4 regions of the Serratia sp. EC4 genome follow, and region 2 is predicted to be linked to each of the others. Evidence: predicted binding sites of a transcription regulator. Region 2 holds the regulator's gene; each other region holds the start of a gene.

Region 1 (4,469 bases), on a different contig from region 2:
GTGGTGCGTACCTTCCAGCATGTGCGGCTGTTCCGTGAAATGACGGTGATTGAGAACCTGCTGGTGGCGCAGCATCAGCACCTGAAAAGCGGCGTATTCGCCGGGCTGCTGAAAACCCCGGCCTTCCGCCGCGCCGAAGCCGAGGCGCTGGCGCGCGCGGCGGAGTGGCTGGAGCGCGTCGGCCTGCTGGAGATGGCCAACCGTTCGGCGGGCAACCTGGCCTATGGGCAGCAGCGGCGGCTGGAGATCGCCCGCTGCATGGTGACCCGGCCGGAGCTGCTGATGCTGGACGAACCGGCCGCCGGCCTCAACCCGAAAGAGACCGACGAGCTGGATCATCTGATCGTCGAGCTGCGCGATCGGCATAAGGTCTCGGTGTTGCTGATCGAGCACGACATGAAGCTGGTGATGGGCATTTCCGACCGCATTTATGTGGTGAATCAGGGCACGCCGCTGGCGCAGGGCACACCGGCGGAGATCCGCAACAACCCGGACGTGATCCGGGCTTATTTGGGCGAAGAATAATATGTTGTCATTCAATCAGGTATCCGCCCATTACGGCAAAATTCAGGCGCTGCATCAGGTCAGTCTCACGATAAGTCAGGGCGAAATCGTGACGTTAATCGGCGCCAACGGCGCCGGTAAAACCACGCTGCTCGGCACCCTGTGCGGCGAACCGCGCGCCAGCGAAGGCAGCATCGTTTTCCAGGGCCAGGACATCACCCAGTGGCAAACCTCGCGCATCATGCGCGAAGCGGTGGCGATCGTGCCGGAAGGGCGGCGCGTCTTCTCGCGCATGACGGTGGAAGAAAACCTGGCGATGGGCGGTTTCTTCGCCGATCGCCAGCAGTATCAACAGCGTATCGAACGGGTGTTCACGCTGTTCCCGCGCCTGCTGGAGCGCCGAAGCCAGCGCGCCGGCACCATGTCCGGCGGCGAACAGCAGATGCTGGCCATCGGCCGCGCGCTGATGAGCCAGCCGAAGCTGCTGCTGCTCGACGAACCTTCGCTTGGGCTGGCGCCCATCATCATCCAGCAGATCTTCGACATCATTCAGCAGCTGCGGGAAGAGGGCATGACCATCTTCCTGGTGGAGCAAAACGCCAATCAGGCGCTGAAATTGGCGGACCGCGGTTATGTGCTGGAAAACGGCCGCGTGGTGTTGGAAGATACGGGGGCTGCATTGTTAGCCAACGAAGCAGTGAGGTCGGCGTATCTGGGCGGTTAATCCGCCCCCCTACGAATTAAAATAATCAGGTACGAGAAGAAGAAATGAAGACAGAAGGGTTACTCGCGCAGCGCATCGTTAACGTAAAAAGTTCGGCCATCCGTGAATTGCTTAAGCACAGCAAGATGGAACACGTCATTTCGCTGGCGGGCGGCATCCCCTCTGATGCGCTGTTCGATTTCGAAGGATTGAGCATCGCCACCCAGCAGGCGATCACCGAACAGCCGAAAAGCGCGTTTCAGTATGGTTTGACCGAGGGCAGCCCGCTGCTGCGTGAGCGCATTTGCGCGCTGTGCGCCGAGCGCGGCGTCACCGCTGGCGCGGAAGAGGTGATGGTCACCGCCGGCTCGCAGCAGGCACTGGATTTGGTGATGCGCGCCATCGTCAATCCCGGCGACGTGTTTGTGGTGGAGCGCCCGACCTACCTGGCGGCGCTGCAAACGCTGGAACTGGCGGAGGCCAACATCATGTCGGTCTCGTCCGACAGCGACGGCATGGTGGTGGAAGAGCTGGCCGAACTGCTGAAAACCCAGCGCATCAAGGGCGTGTACGTGGTGCCGAACTTCGGCAACCCCAGCGGCATTACCCTCAGCGCCGCGCGCCGCGAACTGCTGGTGAAGCTGGCCGCCGAACATAACTTCCTGATCATCGAAGACGATCCGTACGGCGAACTGCGTTTCACCGAAGAGCGCCACCCGACGCTGCATCAGGTGTCGCAGCGGGTGCTGGGCAACACCGACCACATCATCTATACCTCGACCTTCTCCAAGATCCTGGCGCCGGGCCTACGCTTGGGCTGGGCGATCCTGCCGCCGTTCCTGCTGCATAAAGTGGCGATCATCAAACAGGCGGCGGATCTGCACGCCAGCGCCCTGTCGCAGAGCATCGTCGAATGCTACCTCGGCCTGGATCGCCTGCCGGCGCAGATCGACAAGATCCGCGCCGCCTACAAGCAAAAGGGCGAGATCCTGGCCGGTTTGGTGGAGCAGGAGCTGGGCGACTACATCACCTTCGATAAGCCGAAGGGCGGCATGTTCCTGTGGGCGCGTTTCCGCCAGCCGTTCAACGCCACCGAATGGCTGAACACCACGCTGCAGCAGGGCGTGGTGTTCGTGCCGGGGGAATACTTCTTCTCCGACAACCCGGATCGTTCGACCTTCCGCCTGTCGTTCGCCACCGCCACCGAGCAGCAGATGCAAGAAGCGGTGGCGCGCCTGCGCCGTTCGCTGTAATCCTCGCGGCGGCGGAGCCGATGCCCGCCGCCGACATCAAACCGCCATCTTCACTTCACCTTGCCGTCATGTGGCTGTCATATAACGGTTATTTTTCTGTCATCCGCGCATGGCATGTTAGCTTCCGAACAAAAAACTGATTCTTTTCGCTCACGCGCTTTTACACCAGCTTTTTCAGGAGTTAGGCATGCTCACCTACGCTATTCGCAAAACCACGCTGTGCGTCGCATTGACCCTGGCGGTCAGCGCTCAGGCGCTGGCGGCGACAGAAATCCCGTTCTGGCATTCAATGGAAGGCGAACTGGGTAAGGAAGTGGATTCCCTGGCGGATCGCTTCAATCAGTCGCACAGCGACGTCAAGATTGTGCCGGTTTATAAAGGCAACTACGAACAGAGCCTGGCGGCGGGCATCGCCGCTTACCGCTCCGGCAAGGCGCCGGCGATCCTGCAGGTTTACGAGGTGGGCACCGCCACCATGATGGCCAGCAAAGCCATCAAGCCGGTCTACGAAGTGTTTAAAGAGGCCGGCATCAACTTCGACGAGTCGGTGTTCGTGCCGACGGTGGCCGGCTATTACACCGACAACAAGAGCGGCCATCTGCTGTCGCAGCCGTTCAACAGCTCCACGCCGGTGCTGTACTACAACAAAGACGCTTTCAAAAAGGCCGGCCTGAACCCGGATCAGCCGCCGAAAACCTGGCAGGAACTGGCGGCGGATACCGCCAAACTGCGCGAAGCAGGCATGAAGTGCGGTTACGCCAGCGGCTGGCAGGGTTGGATCCAACTCGAGAACTTCAGCGCCTGGCACGGCGTGCCGTTCGCCAGTGAAAACAACGGATTTGGCGGCACCAGCGCCAAGCTGGAGTTCAACCAACCGCTGCAGGTCAAGCATATCGCGTTGCTCGAAGCGATGAACAAGAAGGGCGACTTTACCTACTTCGGCCGCAAAGACGAATCCACCGAGAAGTTCTACAACGGCGATTGCGCCATCACCACCGCCTCTTCCGGTTCGCTGGCGGACATCAAGCACTACGCCAAATTCAACTACGGCGTCGGCATGATGCCTTACGACGCCGACGCGAAAAACGCGCCGCAGAACGCCATCATCGGCGGGGCCAGTCTGTGGGTGATGAACGGCAAAGACGCCGCCACCTACAAGGGCGTGGCCGAGTTCCTGCAGTACCTGGCGCAGCCGGAAATCGCCGCCGAATGGCACCAGAAGACCGGTTATCTGCCGATCACCACCGCGGCTTACGATCTGACCAAGCAGCAGGGCTTCTACGATAAGAACCCGGGGGCCGACGTCGCCACTCGCCAGATGCTGAACAAGCCGCCATTGCCGTTCACCAAGGGCCTGCGCCTGGGCAACATGCCGCAGATCCGCAGCGTGGTGGATGAAGAGCTGGAAGGCGTGTGGACCGGCAAGAAAACGCCTCAGCAGGCGTTGGACGCCGCCGTGCAGCGCGGTGACGTGCTGCTGCGCCGCTTCGAAGCATCGACCAAGTAACCCTGCGTCGCGGGCCCGGCAGACCGGGCTCGCGTCTTCACGCCGATCCTTCCGTACCCGATTAATGGTTTAACTGCTATGTCATCTTCCCGTCCCGGTTTCGGCTGCAGCTGGTTGCCCTATGCGTTGGTGCTGCCGCAGCTGCTGATTACCGCCGTCTTCTTTTTATGGCCCGCCGGCGAAGCGCTGTGGTATTCGGTGCAGAGCCTCGATCCGTTCGGCCTGTCCAGCCAGTTTGTCGGGCTGGATAACTTTAAACAGCTGTTCCAGGATCCTTACTACCTCGACTCGTTCTACACCACGCTGATCTTCAGCTTCCTGGTGGCGGGCATCGGGCTGGCGGTTTCGCTGTTCTTCGCCGCGCTGGTGGACTACGTGCTGCGCGGCAGCCGCCTCTATCGCACGCTGATGATCCTGCCCTACGCGGTGGCGCCGGCGGTGGCGGCGGTGCTGTGGATCTTTCTGTTCAACCCCGGTCTGGGGCTGATTACCCATTTCCTCA
Region 2 (4,469 bases):
CGAAACCTCGGCCGCCTTCATCGGCCGGCTCATCGGGCCCAGCTGCGCGGCGCCCGCCGCCAACGCGGTCGGCGCGGTCGACGAACCGGCGGCCTGGATCTGCAGGTTGACGTTGGGATAATGCTGGCTGAAATCCTGCGCCCACAGCGCCATCAAATTCGCCAGCGTGTCGGAGCCGACGCTGGACAGGTTGCCCGCCAACATGCCGTCAGGCTGCGCCAGCGCGCCGCGTCCGGCCAGCAGCGCCAGGCAAAGCAACAGCCCTCGGGTAATTCGGGTCATACCGGTGTCTCGCGTTAATTTTTCACCGCATTCTCTGATAAAGCGGCGGGAACAATCAACCGATTGGGCAAGGTAAAGATAAAGCGGGTGCCGATCCCCGGTTCGCTGAGGATCTCCAGCCGCGCGTCGTGATGGCTGAGCGCGTGCTTGACGATCGCCAGCCCCAGCCCGCTGCCGCCGGTCTGGCGCGAACGGGCCTTGTCGACGCGATAAAAACGCTCTGTCAGGCGCGGCAGATGCTCGGCGGCGATGCCCGGCCCGTTGTCGCTGACCTGGAATTGCGCGCCGTGCGCCGTCTGCTGCCAGCTGACTTCGATATGGGTGCCCTTCGGCGTGTGGTTGACCGCGTTGTACACCAGGTTAGACACCGCGCTGCGCAACTGATCTTCATTGCCGAACACGTTGAGCTGTTCGTTCACCCGGAAGGTGATCTCGTGATTGCCGCCGCTCAGCGATTGCGCCTCGCGCTGCAACACCCGCAGCATCAGCGGAATATCCACCCGCTCGTTCATGTCGACATTGGGCGCCGCCTCGATGCGCGACAGCGTCAGCAGCTGCTTGACCAGCCCGTCCATCCGGCGGGTCTGCTCTTGCATGGTGCTAAGCGCCTTGCTGCGCAGCGAGCCATCCTGCTCTTCGTCGCCCATCATCTCCAGATAGCCCTGCAGCACCGTCAGCGGCGTGCGCAGTTCATGACTGACGTTGGCGAAGAAGTTGCGCCGCGCGCCCTCCAACTGGCGCATCTGGGTGACGTCGCGCGCCACCATCAGCAGTTGCCCTTCAGAATACGGCATCACGCGGAATTCGACGTAGTGTTCGTTGTTCAGCTGCAGCGTCAGCGGGCGCGAAAACTCCTGCTGTTGCAGATAGTGGCTGAATTCCGGATAACGCAGCAGGTTAAGGATGTGCTGGCCATTGTCTTCCGGCCAGCGAAAGCCGAGCAGATGCTGCGCCAGCCCGTTGCACCAGAAGATATTGCCTTCGACGGTGGTCATCACCACCGCGTCAGGCAGCGATTCGGCCCCGCTGCGAAAGCGCTTGATCAGCAGCGCCAGCTCGCGCCGGCGGCGGCGGTTGCGCTGCTGCATCTGATACAGGCCATAGAACAGCGGCTCCCAGCTCCAGCGGCCGGGCGGCGGCGTCATGCTGCGGTCGATCCACAGCCAATGGGAGAGTTTGAGCTGGTTGTAGAAATTCCATACCAGCGCAGCCAGCGCGGAGGCCAGCAGGAACCAGGGCAGATAACCGAAAATCAGCCCCAGCAGTAAGGCGGGCAGACAGAAAAGAGCCAGCTCCAGAGCCAGCCTCTTCCACGACAGACGTTCTAACACGGCATATTCTCCAGCGCGGCGCGATCAGTAGCGCGTTGAGAACCGGTAGCCGGTGCCCCGAACGGTTTGAACCATTTTATCATGCCCACTGGTTTCTAACGCCTTGCGGAGCCGACGGATATGCACGTCAACGGTACGGTCTTCCACATAAACGTTAGTGCCCCAGACGTGATTAAGCAACTGCTCGCGGCTATAAACCCGCTCCGGGTGGGTCATAAAGAAGTGCAGCAGCTTGAACTCTGTCGGCCCCATGTCCAGCGCCTGATCGTTCGCCATTACGCGATGGGAGGACGGATCCAGACTCAGCCCTTGCATTTCAATCACTTCTTCCACCGCCATCGGCGAAATGCGGCGCATGACCGCTTTGATGCGCGCCACCAGCTCCTTGGGCGAGAACGGCTTGGTGATGTAATCATCCGCCCCCACTTCCAGGCCGCGCACCCGGTCTTCTTCTTCGCCGCGCGCGGTCAGCATCATCACCGGGATATCGCGGGTCAGCGCTTCGCGCTTCATATGTTTGATAAACTGAATGCCGGAACCGCCGGGCAACATCCAGTCAAGCAACACCAAATCAGGGAACGGCTCAGACAGACGCGTCACGGCGCTGTCATAATCCTCGGCTTCCAACGGTTGGTAACCATTCTGTTCCAACACAAAGCACACCATCTCACGGATCGGCGCTTCGTCTTCCACCACCAGTATGCGTCTTGCCATCGTCAATCCTGCCAATGTGTTAGCGACTTTTCGGGCGCCATTATGCGTCAGTTTTGTGACACTTTTATGAAAAAAACCGGCTGTTATAGGCAGTAAGCATAGCGATTATTTCCCGCAGTAAAGAAAAATCATCCGGTTGTCATCATCATTGCGCCGGGACAGCCGCCGCCGCGGCCTTTATAATCATCGCCATTATCTTCACATCCGGGAGTGTCATGCGCCTGATCCACACCTCTGACTGGCACCTTGGCCAGTACTTTTTCACCAAAAGCCGCGCCGCCGAGCACCAGGCTTTTCTGAACTGGCTGATCGAACAGATCGAACAGCAGCAGGTGGATGCGCTGATCGTCGCCGGGGATCTGTTCGATACCGGCTCGCCGCCCAGCTATGCCCGCGAGCTGTACAACCGCTTCGTGGTGGAACTGCAGCGCACCGGCTGCCAGTTGGTGGTGCTGGGCGGCAACCACGATTCGGTCGCAACGCTGAACGAATCGCGTGAACTGCTCTCCTGCCTGAACACCACGGTGATCGCCAGCGCGCAGGGCGCCCCGGAACAGCAGATCGTGGTGCTTAACCAACGCGACGGCCAGCCGGGCGCGGTGCTGTGCGCCATCCCGTTCCTGCGGCCGCGCGACCTGCTCACCAGCCGCGCCGGCGAATCCGGCGCGCAGAAACAGCAGGCGCTGCAGGAAGCCATCGCCGAACATTACCAAGCGCTGTATCAGGCGGCCTGCGAGCGCCGCGACCAGCTGGGCCTACCGCTGCCGATCGTCGCCACCGGCCACCTGACCACCGTCGGCGTCACCACCTCCGACTCGGTGCGCGACATCTATATCGGCACCCTCGACGCCTTCCCGGCGCAGGCCTTCCCGCCCGCCGACTATATCGCGCTCGGCCACATTCACCGCGCGCAGAACGTCGCCAAATCGGAGCATATTCGCTATAGCGGCTCACCGATCCCGCTCAGTTTCGATGAGCTGGGCAAAGCCAAAAGCGTCTTCCTGGTCGATTTCGCCGACGGCGCTTTGCAGCGGGTAGACGCGTTAACGATCCCGCAGTTTCAGCCCATGCAACTGATCAAAGGCGATCTGGCCGAGATCGAACGGCAGCTGCGGCAATTTGCCGACTATGCCGGCGAGCTGCCGGTGTGGCTGGATATCGAAGTGGCGACGCAGGACTACCTCAGCGACATCCAGCGCCGCATCCAGCTGATGGCGGATGAGCTGCCGGTGGAAGTGGTGCTGCTGCGGCGCAGTAAAGAGCAGCGCCGCCAGGCGATCGCGCAGCAGGATAAAGAAACGCTGAACGAGCTGAGCGTCAACGAGGTGTTCGAACGGCGTCTGACACAGGAGGCCGACATGCCCGAAGCGCGCCAACGGCGGATGCACCAACTGTTCCGCCAGGTGGTCGAGGCGGTGCAGCAGAACGCCGAGGAGAACAACCCATGAAGATCCTCAGCCTGCGGTTAAAAAACCTCAACTCGCTGCAGGGCGAATGGAAAATTGACTTCACCGCCGAGCCGTTCGCCAGCAACGGCCTGTTCGCCATTACCGGCCCGACCGGCGCGGGCAAAACCACCCTGCTGGACGCCATCTGCCTGGCGCTGTACCACCAAACGCCGCGCCTCAACGTCACGCCGAGCCAGAATGAACTGATGACCCGCCACACCGCCGAATCGCTGGCGGAGGTCGAATTCGAGGTCAAGGGCGTCGGCTATCGCGCCTTCTGGAGCCAGCGCCGCGCCAAAAACGCGCCGGACGGCAATCTGCAGGCGCCGAAGGTCGAACTGGCGCGCCGCGAGGACGGCAAGATCCTGGCGGACAAGGTGCGCGACAAGCTGGAGCTTACCGCCGCCATCACCGGGCTGGACTTTGGCCGCTTCACCAAATCGATGATGCTGTCTCAGGGGCAGTTCGCCGCGTTCCTCAACGCCGACGCCAACGATCGCGCCGAACTGCTGGAAGAGCTGACCGGCACCGAAATCTACGGGCGGTTGTCCGAACAGGTGTTCGAGTCGCACAAGCAGGCCAAAACCGACCTGGATGCGTTGCATCAACGCGCCAGCGGCATCGAACTGCTGAACGACGAGCAGCGCCAGTCTCTGACCGAACAGCTGACGGCGCTGAGCGCGCAGGAAATCGC
Region 3 (4,469 bases), on a different contig from region 2:
GGCTGCGCCGGGTCAACAACGACTATCTCGATCTGGCGCGCACGATGCGCGCTTCGCGCTGGGCGCAGCTGCGGCACGTGCGGCTGATGGCGGCGCTGCCGGCCTTCGGCTCCGGCCTGCGCATGGCCGCCGCGGTCGCGCCGATCGGCGCCATCATCGGCGAATGGGTCGGCTCGGCCGAAGGGCTGGGCTACGTGATGCTGAACGCCAACGCGCGCATGCAGACCGACGTCTGCTTCGCCGCGCTGTTTATTTTGGTGCTGATGACCGTGCTGCTGTGGGCCGCGGTGGATGCGCTGCTGCGGCGCCTGATCGCCTGGGCGCCGGAAAACGACTGATGATTGCAACCATAACCAGGGATAAAGGAACGACCATGATCAAACAAACCGTTTGCGGGCTGCTGCTGGGCGCCGCCCTCACCGGCCAGGCAGGCGCGGCCGACAAGCTGACGCTGGTGCTCGACTGGTACATCAACCCGGATCACGCGCCGATTATGGTGGCCGAGCAGATCGGCGCCTTCAAGGCCGCAGGGCTGGACGTCAAGATCGTGCCGCCGTCCGATCCGGCGCTGCCGCCGCGGCTGGTGGCCGCCAAACAGGCCGACCTCGCCATCACCTATCAACCGCAGTTGCACTTCTTCGCCGATCAGGGTCTGCCGTTGATGCGCATCGGCACGCTGATCAACACGCCGCTGAATACGGTGATCGCGCTGGATAAAAACATCACCTCGCCGGCGGATCTCAAGGGCAAAACGGTAGGTTACTCGGTCAGCGGCATCGAACAGGCGACGCTGGCCACCATGGTCGAACACGAGCGCCTCAAGCCGCAGGACATCAAGCTTATCAACGTCAACTTCCAGCTGACCAGCGCCCTGCTGGCAGGCCAGGTCGATGCGGTGATCGGCGGCTACCGCAACATCGAAGCGCTGGAGCTGAAGCTGCAGGGTAAAGAACCGGTGGTGTTCAACGTCGAAGATTACGGCGTGCCGGCCTACGACGAGCTGATCATCGTCGCCAACCGCGATGCGGTGAACGAGCCGAAAATCCGCAAATTCCTCGCCGCGCTGAAGCAAGGCAGCGACTACCTGCACGCGCACCCGCAGGACACCTGGCTGGCGTTCGCCAAGGCGCACCCGGAGCTGAATACCGAGCTGAACAAGCAGGCGTGGCAAGCCAGCCTGCCGCTGTTCGCGCGCGATCCGGCCAAGTTGGATCGCGCCCGCTACCAGGCTTACGAACAGTTCCTGTTCGACAACAAGCTGATCAAGAAAATCACCCCGGTGGAACAGTACGCGGTGGAGCTCGACTGATCACGCCGAGGCGGCCGGCGGCGCCACCGTCACCTCGCCCTGGCCGCTGCGCTGCAAGGCCGCCTTCACCAGCCCGTTGGCCTTGCAGCGTTCGATAAACGCGTTCACGTAGGCGGCGCCCTGCGTTTTTTGCCGCGGCACCGCCATCGCCTGGCGGATAGCGGTGAAATGCCCGTCCAGCACCCGGTAGCCGGGATGGGAGGCCGCGGCGGCCAACAGCGGTTGACGCACGCCGGCCGCCGCCTCCAGCCCCCGTTCGAAAAACAGCGCGATCGCCTCGGCGGAGGTTGCCGCCCGCACCAGCTGCGCCTGCTGCAGCGTGCGCGATAAAAACAGATCGTACGCCGCCCCCTGGCCGACCGCGATGCGCACCTCCGGCCGGTCGAGCTGCGCCGCCTCAAAGTAAGGCGCGTCGTTCGCCACCAGGTAAGTCCCCTCGATGATCACGTAGGGTTCGCTGAAAGCGATTTGCGCCGCGCGCACCGGCTCGATAGCCATAAACGCCAGGTTCCAGGCGCCGCTGTCCAGGTCGGCGAACACCTTGCCCGCCGCGTCATAGGTGACCAGTTCGAGCGCCACGCCCAGCTCCTGGGCCAGCGCGGCAGCCAGCTCCACCGAAGCGCCTTGCGGTTTACCGCCGGCCCCGGCCTGCGCCAGCACCGGATTGCCGTAGTTGATCGCCGCGCGCAACACGCCTTGCGGGGCCAGATCGTCGAGTACCGCTGCGGGGATTGTCTGCATACTTCCTCCTGAATGGCTGGTGGGCACACCGTCGTGGCGCTCATTAAGCGTAGAGCGAAACCTCCGACCAGCAAGCTTTCGCCGCCGAGGCCGCCGTCGGCGTGATTAACGTCACACTATTGTCATAAAAATGTACAATAGCCGCCGTTCGTCGCCGTAGCGGGAGATCGCGCGTTGTTCCGCCGCCGGCAATAGGCTATACCCTTCACTTTTCGCGCCGCGGCACGGTCGGCGGCGCAGACCAGGGCAGCAACGTTTTTTTCCAATCAGACAAGGTTTGGCGGATGGTTTTAGCAGTCGTTTCATTTGTTCTCTTTTTGGCGTCGATTTTGATTTATCGCACCCGGGCCGCCGCCAACCGCTGGTGGTTCGCCATTTTGCTGACGCTGCTCGGCAGCTATCTGGTGCTGAACGTCATCCTGATCGCCAGCAACTACTTTACCGGCGACGGCATCACCGACGCGGTGATTTACACCGTCACCAGCAGCCTCAAAGGCGCGGGCATCAGCAAATACGTGCTGCCGTTCATCGGCCTGCTGGCGGCGTTGGGGCTTATCTTCGCGGTGCTGGCCCGCAGCCTGCTGCGCCGCAAAGCCAAAGGCAGCAGCGTGGCCTACAGCATCGTCGCCGTGCTGCTGGCGCTGTTTTCGGTCGGCACCACCCCGGCATTTCAGGACATCTCGCTGCTGGTCAAGAGCCAGATCGTCGGCGATACCGCCGATTTCACCACTTACTACAAAGCGCCGAAAAAAACCGTACAGGGCAAGCGGCCGAACCTGGTGTACATCTATGCCGAGAGCCTGGAACGCACCTACTTCGATACCGAGCTGTTTCCCGGCCTGGCCGACGAGCTGAACGCCCTGCGCGCGGGCAGCATCGATTTCAGCAATACCCAGCAATTGCCGGGCACCGGCTACACCATCGCCGGCATGGTCGCCTCACAGTGCGGCATTCCGCTGTTCGCGCCCTTCGACGGCAACGCCTCCAGCGCGGTCTCCACCTTCTACCCGGAGAACGTTTGCCTGGGCGACGTGCTGAAGGCCGCCGGCTACAGCAACTATTTCTATCAGGGCGCCGAGCTGGCGTTCGCCGGTAAAGACACCTTCCTGAAATCCCACGGCTTCGACCACGTTTACGGCTTCAAAGAGCTGCGCGATCAGGTCGCCGATCCGAGCTACAAAAACGACTGGGGCTGGTACGACGACAGCGTGCTGGACGTGGTGTACGGCAAGTTCGTCGAGCTGTCCAAACAGCGCCAGCCGTTCTCGCTGTTCACCCTGACCGTTGATACTCATCACCCGGACGGTTTTATTTCCGCCGGCTGCAGCAAGAAAAGCTACGCCTGGCAGAACAAGGAAAACCGCTCGCTGAGCGCGGTAGCCTGCAGCCAGCAACACATCGCCGCGCTGATCGACAAAATCAAACGCTCGCCCTATTTCAGCAACACCGTGATCGTGGTGTCCTCCGATCATCTGGCGATGAACAACACCGCCTACGACATCCTGACCAAACAGAAGCGCCGCAATCTGTTCTTCATCATCGACGGCACCCGGCCGCTGGCGGAACAGCGCAACGAGAAACGCAGCACGCTGGACAACGGCGCCACGGTGCTGGACGTGATGGGCGGCGACAATTACATCGGCCTTGGCCGCAGCAGCCTGTCGGCGCCGTCGCTGTCTACGGTGTTCCTGAATATCGAAGAGAAGATCAACGGCTGGAAACCGGCGGTGATCAACCAGTGGGGCCTGCCGAACCGCATCAGCGACTACAGCGTGGACACGCGCCAGCGCAGCTTCAGCTTCTCCGGCGTCACCTACAAGGTGCCGTTCATCCTGCGGGTGGGCGATAACCGCATCGAACCGATGTTCAACGTCTACCTCTCCACCCCGCTGCGCAAACAGCTGGCCGGACTGGGGGCGGGGGAGAAATTCGTCTGGGTCGATAAATGCTACGAGATCGGCCGGGTCTGGGCGCCGCAGCTGGCGCTGAGCACCGACATCTGCGTGGCCTCCGGCACCCTCGCCTCGCCGCCGCAGATCGTCCAGGCCAGCGGCGAACGCTTCAACGGCAAGGTGAATTTCACCGGCCCGGCGGCGGACAGCGTCGCCGATTACCAAAACGCCGTCGCCCGCCTGCAGGTGGACGACGCGGCGGTGAAATACCGGGCGGACGCCATCGAGTTCATGCTGCCCGGCATGCCGGAACAGGTGAGGGCCATCACCGGCGTCTCCGCCGTCGAGGAATGGGGCCGCTGGTCCGACGCCAATCTGGCGCCAGCGGTCGACATCGATTACGTCGACCCGCTGCCGAAAAGCTTCGATCTGGTGCTGCGCGCCCGCGCCTACGGCAACAACGTCGGCGAACCGATTTCAGTGCGCGTCGGCGACGAAGAGCGCTTCGTGTCGCTCGGCGAACAGGA
Region 4 (4,469 bases), on a different contig from region 2:
GCCATGGTCGCCATCGACAGGAACAGCGCGAGGCGATTTTTCTGCCGGCGCCAGGCCTGCATTTTGCGGCGGCTTTCCGCCAGAACGACTGCGTTTTGCATATCCATCGTCGCCATGTTAACGCCCCTCATTCTTGGCCAGACGCATGATCATCAGTTTCGACAGCGCCAGCACGATAAAGGTGATAACAAACAGAATCAGACCCAGCTCCATCAACGCGGCAGTGTGCACGCCGGACTCGGCTTCAGCGAATTCGTTGGCCAGCGCCGAGGTGATGCTGTTGCCCGGCATGTATAGCGAAGCGCTGTCGAGCTGGTAAGTGTTGCCGATGATAAAGGTCACCGCCATGGTCTCCCCCAGCGCACGGCCCAGGCCCAGCATCACCCCGCCGATGACGCCGTTTTTGGTGAACGGCAGCACGATGCGCCAGATGACTTCCCAGGTGGTGCAGCCGATGCCGTAGGCCGACTCTTTCATCATCACCGGGGTCTGTTCGAACACGTCGCGCATCACTGCGGCGATGTAAGGAATGATCATGATCGCCAGGATCACCCCGGCGGCCAGGATGCCGATGCCGAAGGCTGGGCCGGAGAACAGCTCGCCAACGATTGGAATGCCCGACAGCACGTCGCCCACCGGCGTCTGGAAGTATTCGGCGAACAGCGGGGCGAACACGAACAGTCCCCACATGCCGTAGACGATGCTCGGAATGGCCGCCAGCAGCTCAATGGCGATGCCCAGCGGCCGCTTCAGCCAGTTCGGCGCCAGTTCGGTCAGGAACAGCGCGATGCCGAAGCTCACCGGCACGGCGATGATCAACGCGATAAGCGAGGTGACCACGGTGCCGTAGATCGGCACCAGCGCGCCGAACTGCTCCGCCGGCGCGTCCCACTCTTTGGTCCACAGGAACGCAAAGCCGAATTTCTGCATGCTTGGCCAGGAGGCGAAGATCAGCGAAACGATGATGCCGCCCAGCAACAATAGGGTAATCAGCGCAGCCAGTCTCACCAGCGCGCTGAAAATGATGTCACCGTTTTTGCCCGGTGCTTTGATGGTCGGCTTGTACTCAGCCATAGATTACTCTCTGTTTGAACCCTGGCAGCCCCAACCGGGATCGGAGCCTGAAGAACTGTGTGGGGCGCGGCGAACCCGCGCCCCTGCGTTGTTAGTACAGCGCTTTACCTGAACTGTCTTTTACGTTGGTTTTCCAGGCCGCACGCACCTGCTCAACCACTTCTGCCGGCAGGGTGGCGTAATCCAGCTCGTTAGCTTGTTTTGCACCGGTTTTGTAGGCCCAGTCGAAGAACTTCAGCACTTCGGCGCCCTGAGCAGGGTTTTTCTGCTCTTTGTGCACCAGGATGAAGGTGGTGGAGGTGATTGGCCACACGTTGTCGCCTTTCTGGTCAGTCAGATCCTGAGCAAAGGTTTTGCTCCAATCCGCACCCTTGGCGGCGTTGCTGAAGCTCTCTTCGGTCGGGCTGACCGGTTTGCCGTCGGCGGACACCAGCTTGGTGTAAGCCAGGTTGTTCTGCTTGGCGTAAGCGTATTCTACGTAGCCGATAGAGCCTGGCAGACGCTGAACGAAGGCGGCGATGCCGTCGTTGCCTTTACCGCCCAGACCGGTCGGCCAGTTAACGGTAGAACCGGCGCCAATCTTTTCTTTCCACTGCGCATTGGCTTTGGACAGGTAGCTGGTGAACACGAACGAAGTGCCGGAACCGTCGGCGCGGCGCACTACGGCGATGTTTTGGTCAGGCAGTTTTACGCCTGGGTTCAGCTTGGTGATAGCCGGATCGTTCCACTTTTTGACGTTGCCCAGGTAGATATCGCCCAGGGTTTTGCCGTCCAGCGTCAGTTCGCCGGATTTGATGCCCGGAATATTCACCGCCAGCACCACGCCGCCGATCACGGTCGGGAACTGGAACAGGCCGTCGGCCGCCAGCTTGTCGTCAGACAGCGGGGCGTCGGAAGCGCCAAAGTCAACGGTGTTGGCCACGATTTGCTTTACGCCGCCAGAGGAGCCGATGCCCTGATAGTTAACTTTGTTGCCGGTTTCTTTCTGATAAGAATCTGCCCACTTGGCGTAAACCGGAGCGGGGAATGTCGCACCTGCACCGGTCAGGCTGGCAGCAGCGAACGCGGACACGGCGGTCAGGGAGAAGGTCGCTGCCACAATACTGGCGACGGTGGTACGCATCAGTTTCATAATCCCTCCTAATGGGATACTTAAAATCGACTTCGAGTCGTTTTAATCAGAGTAAGTATTGCTGCAGGAGGGAAAATAGGACAGTTTGGTGACAGAAAAATGTACGCAATATGACAGTTATATTACAGTGCATTTAATGAGTGTTTGTTTGTATTTAAATCAGAAGGTTAGCCGTGAAACAGCACATTTCCCAAGCAATAAAAAACCGGCTTGGCGCGGCCTATCCGCTTGAATATGACAACGTTTATCACCGAAACGGCAGCGCTGTCATCTTTAAGGTCACTCATGAAAAAAGCCGGCGCTAAGGCCGGCTTTTGCAGTTTACCTGCGGCAAATTACTCTACGGTGACAGACTTCGCCAGGTTGCGCGGCTGGTCAACGTCGGTGCCTTTGATCAGCGCCACATGGTAAGACAGCAGCTGCAACGGCACGGTGTAGAAGATCGGCGCGACGATTTCCTCGACGTGCGGCAGAGGAATGATGGTCATGCCTTCGCTGCTGACGAAGCCGGCGTCCTGATCGGCGAACACGTACAGCTGGCCGCCGCGCGCGCGCACTTCTTCAATGTTGGACTTCAGCTTTTCCAGCAGTTCGTTGTTCGGCGCCACCACAATCACCGGCATATCGGCGTCGATCAGCGCCAGCGGGCCGTGTTTCAACTCGCCCGCCGCATAAGCTTCGGCGTGAATATAGGAGATCTCTTTCAGCTTCAGCGCCCCTTCCATGGCGATCGGATACTGATCGCCACGGCCGAGGAACAGCGCATGGTGCTTGTCGGAGAAGCCTTCCGCCAGCGCTTCGATCTCTTTATCCATCGACAGCATCTGCTCGATACGCGCCGGCAACGCCTGCAGACCATGCACGATCTCGTGCTCCACGCTTTCCGCCATGCCTTTCAGACGGCCCAGGCGCGCCACCAGCATCAACAGCACGGTGAGCTGCGTGGTGAAGGCTTTGGTCGAGGCTACGCCGATTTCCGTGCCCGCTTTCGTCATCAACGCCAGATCGGATTCACGCACCAGCGAAGAGCCGGCAACGTTACAAACGGCCAGCGAACCGAGATAACCCAGCTCCTTGGACAGGCGCAGCGCCGCCAGAGTGTCGGCGGTTTCGCCGGACTGCGACAGAGTGATGATCAGGCTGCCCGGACGCACCGCCGATTTGCGGTAACGGAATTCGGACGCGATCTCGACATCGCACGGCACGCCGGCCAGCGCTTCGAACCAGTAACGCGCCACCATACCGGAGTGGTAAGAAGTGCCACAGGCGATAATCTGCACGTGCTGCACCTTGGCGAGCAGCTCGTCGGCGTGCGGCCCCAGCTCACTCAGGTTGATTTGGCCATGACTGAAACGCCCTTCCAGGGTGTTTTTCAGCGCCAGCGGCTGTTCGTAAATCTCTTTTTGCATGTAGTGGCGGTAAGCGCCCTTGTCGCCGGCGTCATACTGCACCTGGGATTCGATCTCAGGGCGCTCGATGGCGTTGCCCTGTTTGTCGAAAATGTTGACGGTGCGGCGAGTCACTTCCACCACGTCGCCCTCTTCCAGGAAGATGAAGCGGCGGGTGACCGGCAGCAGCGCCAGCTGATCGGAAGCGATGAAGTTTTCCCCGACGCCGCGGCCGATAACCAGCGGGCTGCCGGAACGCGCCGCGACCAGCACGCTCGGATCGCGGCTGTCCATCACCACGGTGCCATAAGCGCCGCGCAGCTGCGGGATCACGCGCTGAACCACTTCCAGCAGCGTACCGCCTTGCAGTTGTTCCCAGTGCACCAGGTGCGCAATCACTTCGGTATCGGTTTCAGAGCTGAAACGGTAACCGCGTTCAATCAGCAGTTCGCGCAGCGGCTCGTGGTTTTCGATGATGCCGTTATGCACCACGGTAATGTAGTCGGAAACATGCGGGTGCGCGTTCGCTTCGGTCGGTTCACCGTGCGTAGCCCAACGGGTGTGAGCGATGCCGGTACCGCCGTGCAGATCGGTTTGTTCCGCCGCTTCGGCCAGCTTTTGCACCTTGCCTACGCGACGCAGGCGACTGACGTTGCCTTTTTCATCGACCACCGCCAGACCGGCGGAGTCATAACCGCGGTACTCGAGACGGCGTAAACCTTCCAACAGAATTTCTGCGATATCACGTTGCGCTACTGCGCCTACAATTCCACACATCAGTTGTATTCCTAATGAACGTCCTTCGTGGACGTTTTCGATGCCTTGACCTGATTTTTGCCGGTTTTACCGTGCGTCCCCGAGCCTGTAGATGGTGG

Evidence for each region. Region 2 encodes PhoB, which activates phosphate uptake and scavenging genes when phosphate is short. Its sites were predicted from a motif close to CTGTCATAAAACTGNCNNAT; they were not measured.
Region 1: ugpB (sn-glycerol-3-phosphate ABC transporter substrate-binding protein UgpB) is a predicted target of PhoB. The motif match lies at 2,535-2,554, and genes of this name have one in related genera.
Region 3: opgB (phosphatidylglycerol--membrane-oligosaccharide glycerophosphotransferase) is a predicted target of PhoB. The motif match lies at 2,170-2,189, and genes of this name have one in related genera.
Region 4: pstS (phosphate ABC transporter substrate-binding protein PstS) is a predicted target of PhoB. The motif match lies at 2,282-2,301, and genes of this name have one in related genera.

The regions. Positions count from the first base shown of each region.
Region 1 covers NZ_JBNIDE010000013.1:26,179-30,647, forward strand. Annotated here, with positions in the region: gene livG (high-affinity branched-chain amino acid ABC transporter ATP-binding protein LivG) at 1-525, shown strand, start outside; gene livF (high-affinity branched-chain amino acid ABC transporter ATP-binding protein LivF) at 527-1,228, shown strand; gene ACP39K_RS22990 (aminotransferase-like domain-containing protein) at 1,273-2,460, shown strand; gene ugpB (sn-glycerol-3-phosphate ABC transporter substrate-binding protein UgpB) at 2,648-3,967, shown strand; gene ugpA (sn-glycerol-3-phosphate ABC transporter permease UgpA) at 4,046-4,469, shown strand, end outside.
Region 2 covers NZ_JBNIDE010000002.1:102,060-106,528, reverse strand. Annotated here, with positions in the region: gene ACP39K_RS07145 (PstS family phosphate ABC transporter substrate-binding protein) at 1-282, opposite strand, end outside; gene phoR (phosphate regulon sensor histidine kinase PhoR) at 297-1,613, opposite strand; gene phoB (phosphate response regulator transcription factor PhoB) at 1,638-2,327, opposite strand; gene sbcD (exonuclease subunit SbcD) at 2,543-3,775, shown strand; gene sbcC (exonuclease subunit SbcC) at 3,772-4,469, shown strand, end outside.
Region 3 covers NZ_JBNIDE010000001.1:926,165-930,633, forward strand. Annotated here, with positions in the region: gene ACP39K_RS04370 (ABC transporter permease) at 1-338, shown strand, start outside; gene ACP39K_RS04375 (ABC transporter substrate-binding protein) at 374-1,309, shown strand; gene ACP39K_RS04380 (transporter substrate-binding domain-containing protein) at 1,310-2,050, opposite strand; gene opgB (phosphatidylglycerol--membrane-oligosaccharide glycerophosphotransferase) at 2,335-4,469, shown strand, end outside.
Region 4 covers NZ_JBNIDE010000006.1:189,565-194,033, forward strand. Annotated here, with positions in the region: gene pstA (phosphate ABC transporter permease PstA) at 1-116, opposite strand, end outside; gene pstC (phosphate ABC transporter permease PstC) at 118-1,074, opposite strand; gene pstS (phosphate ABC transporter substrate-binding protein PstS) at 1,166-2,206, opposite strand; gene glmS (glutamine--fructose-6-phosphate transaminase (isomerizing)) at 2,542-4,371, opposite strand.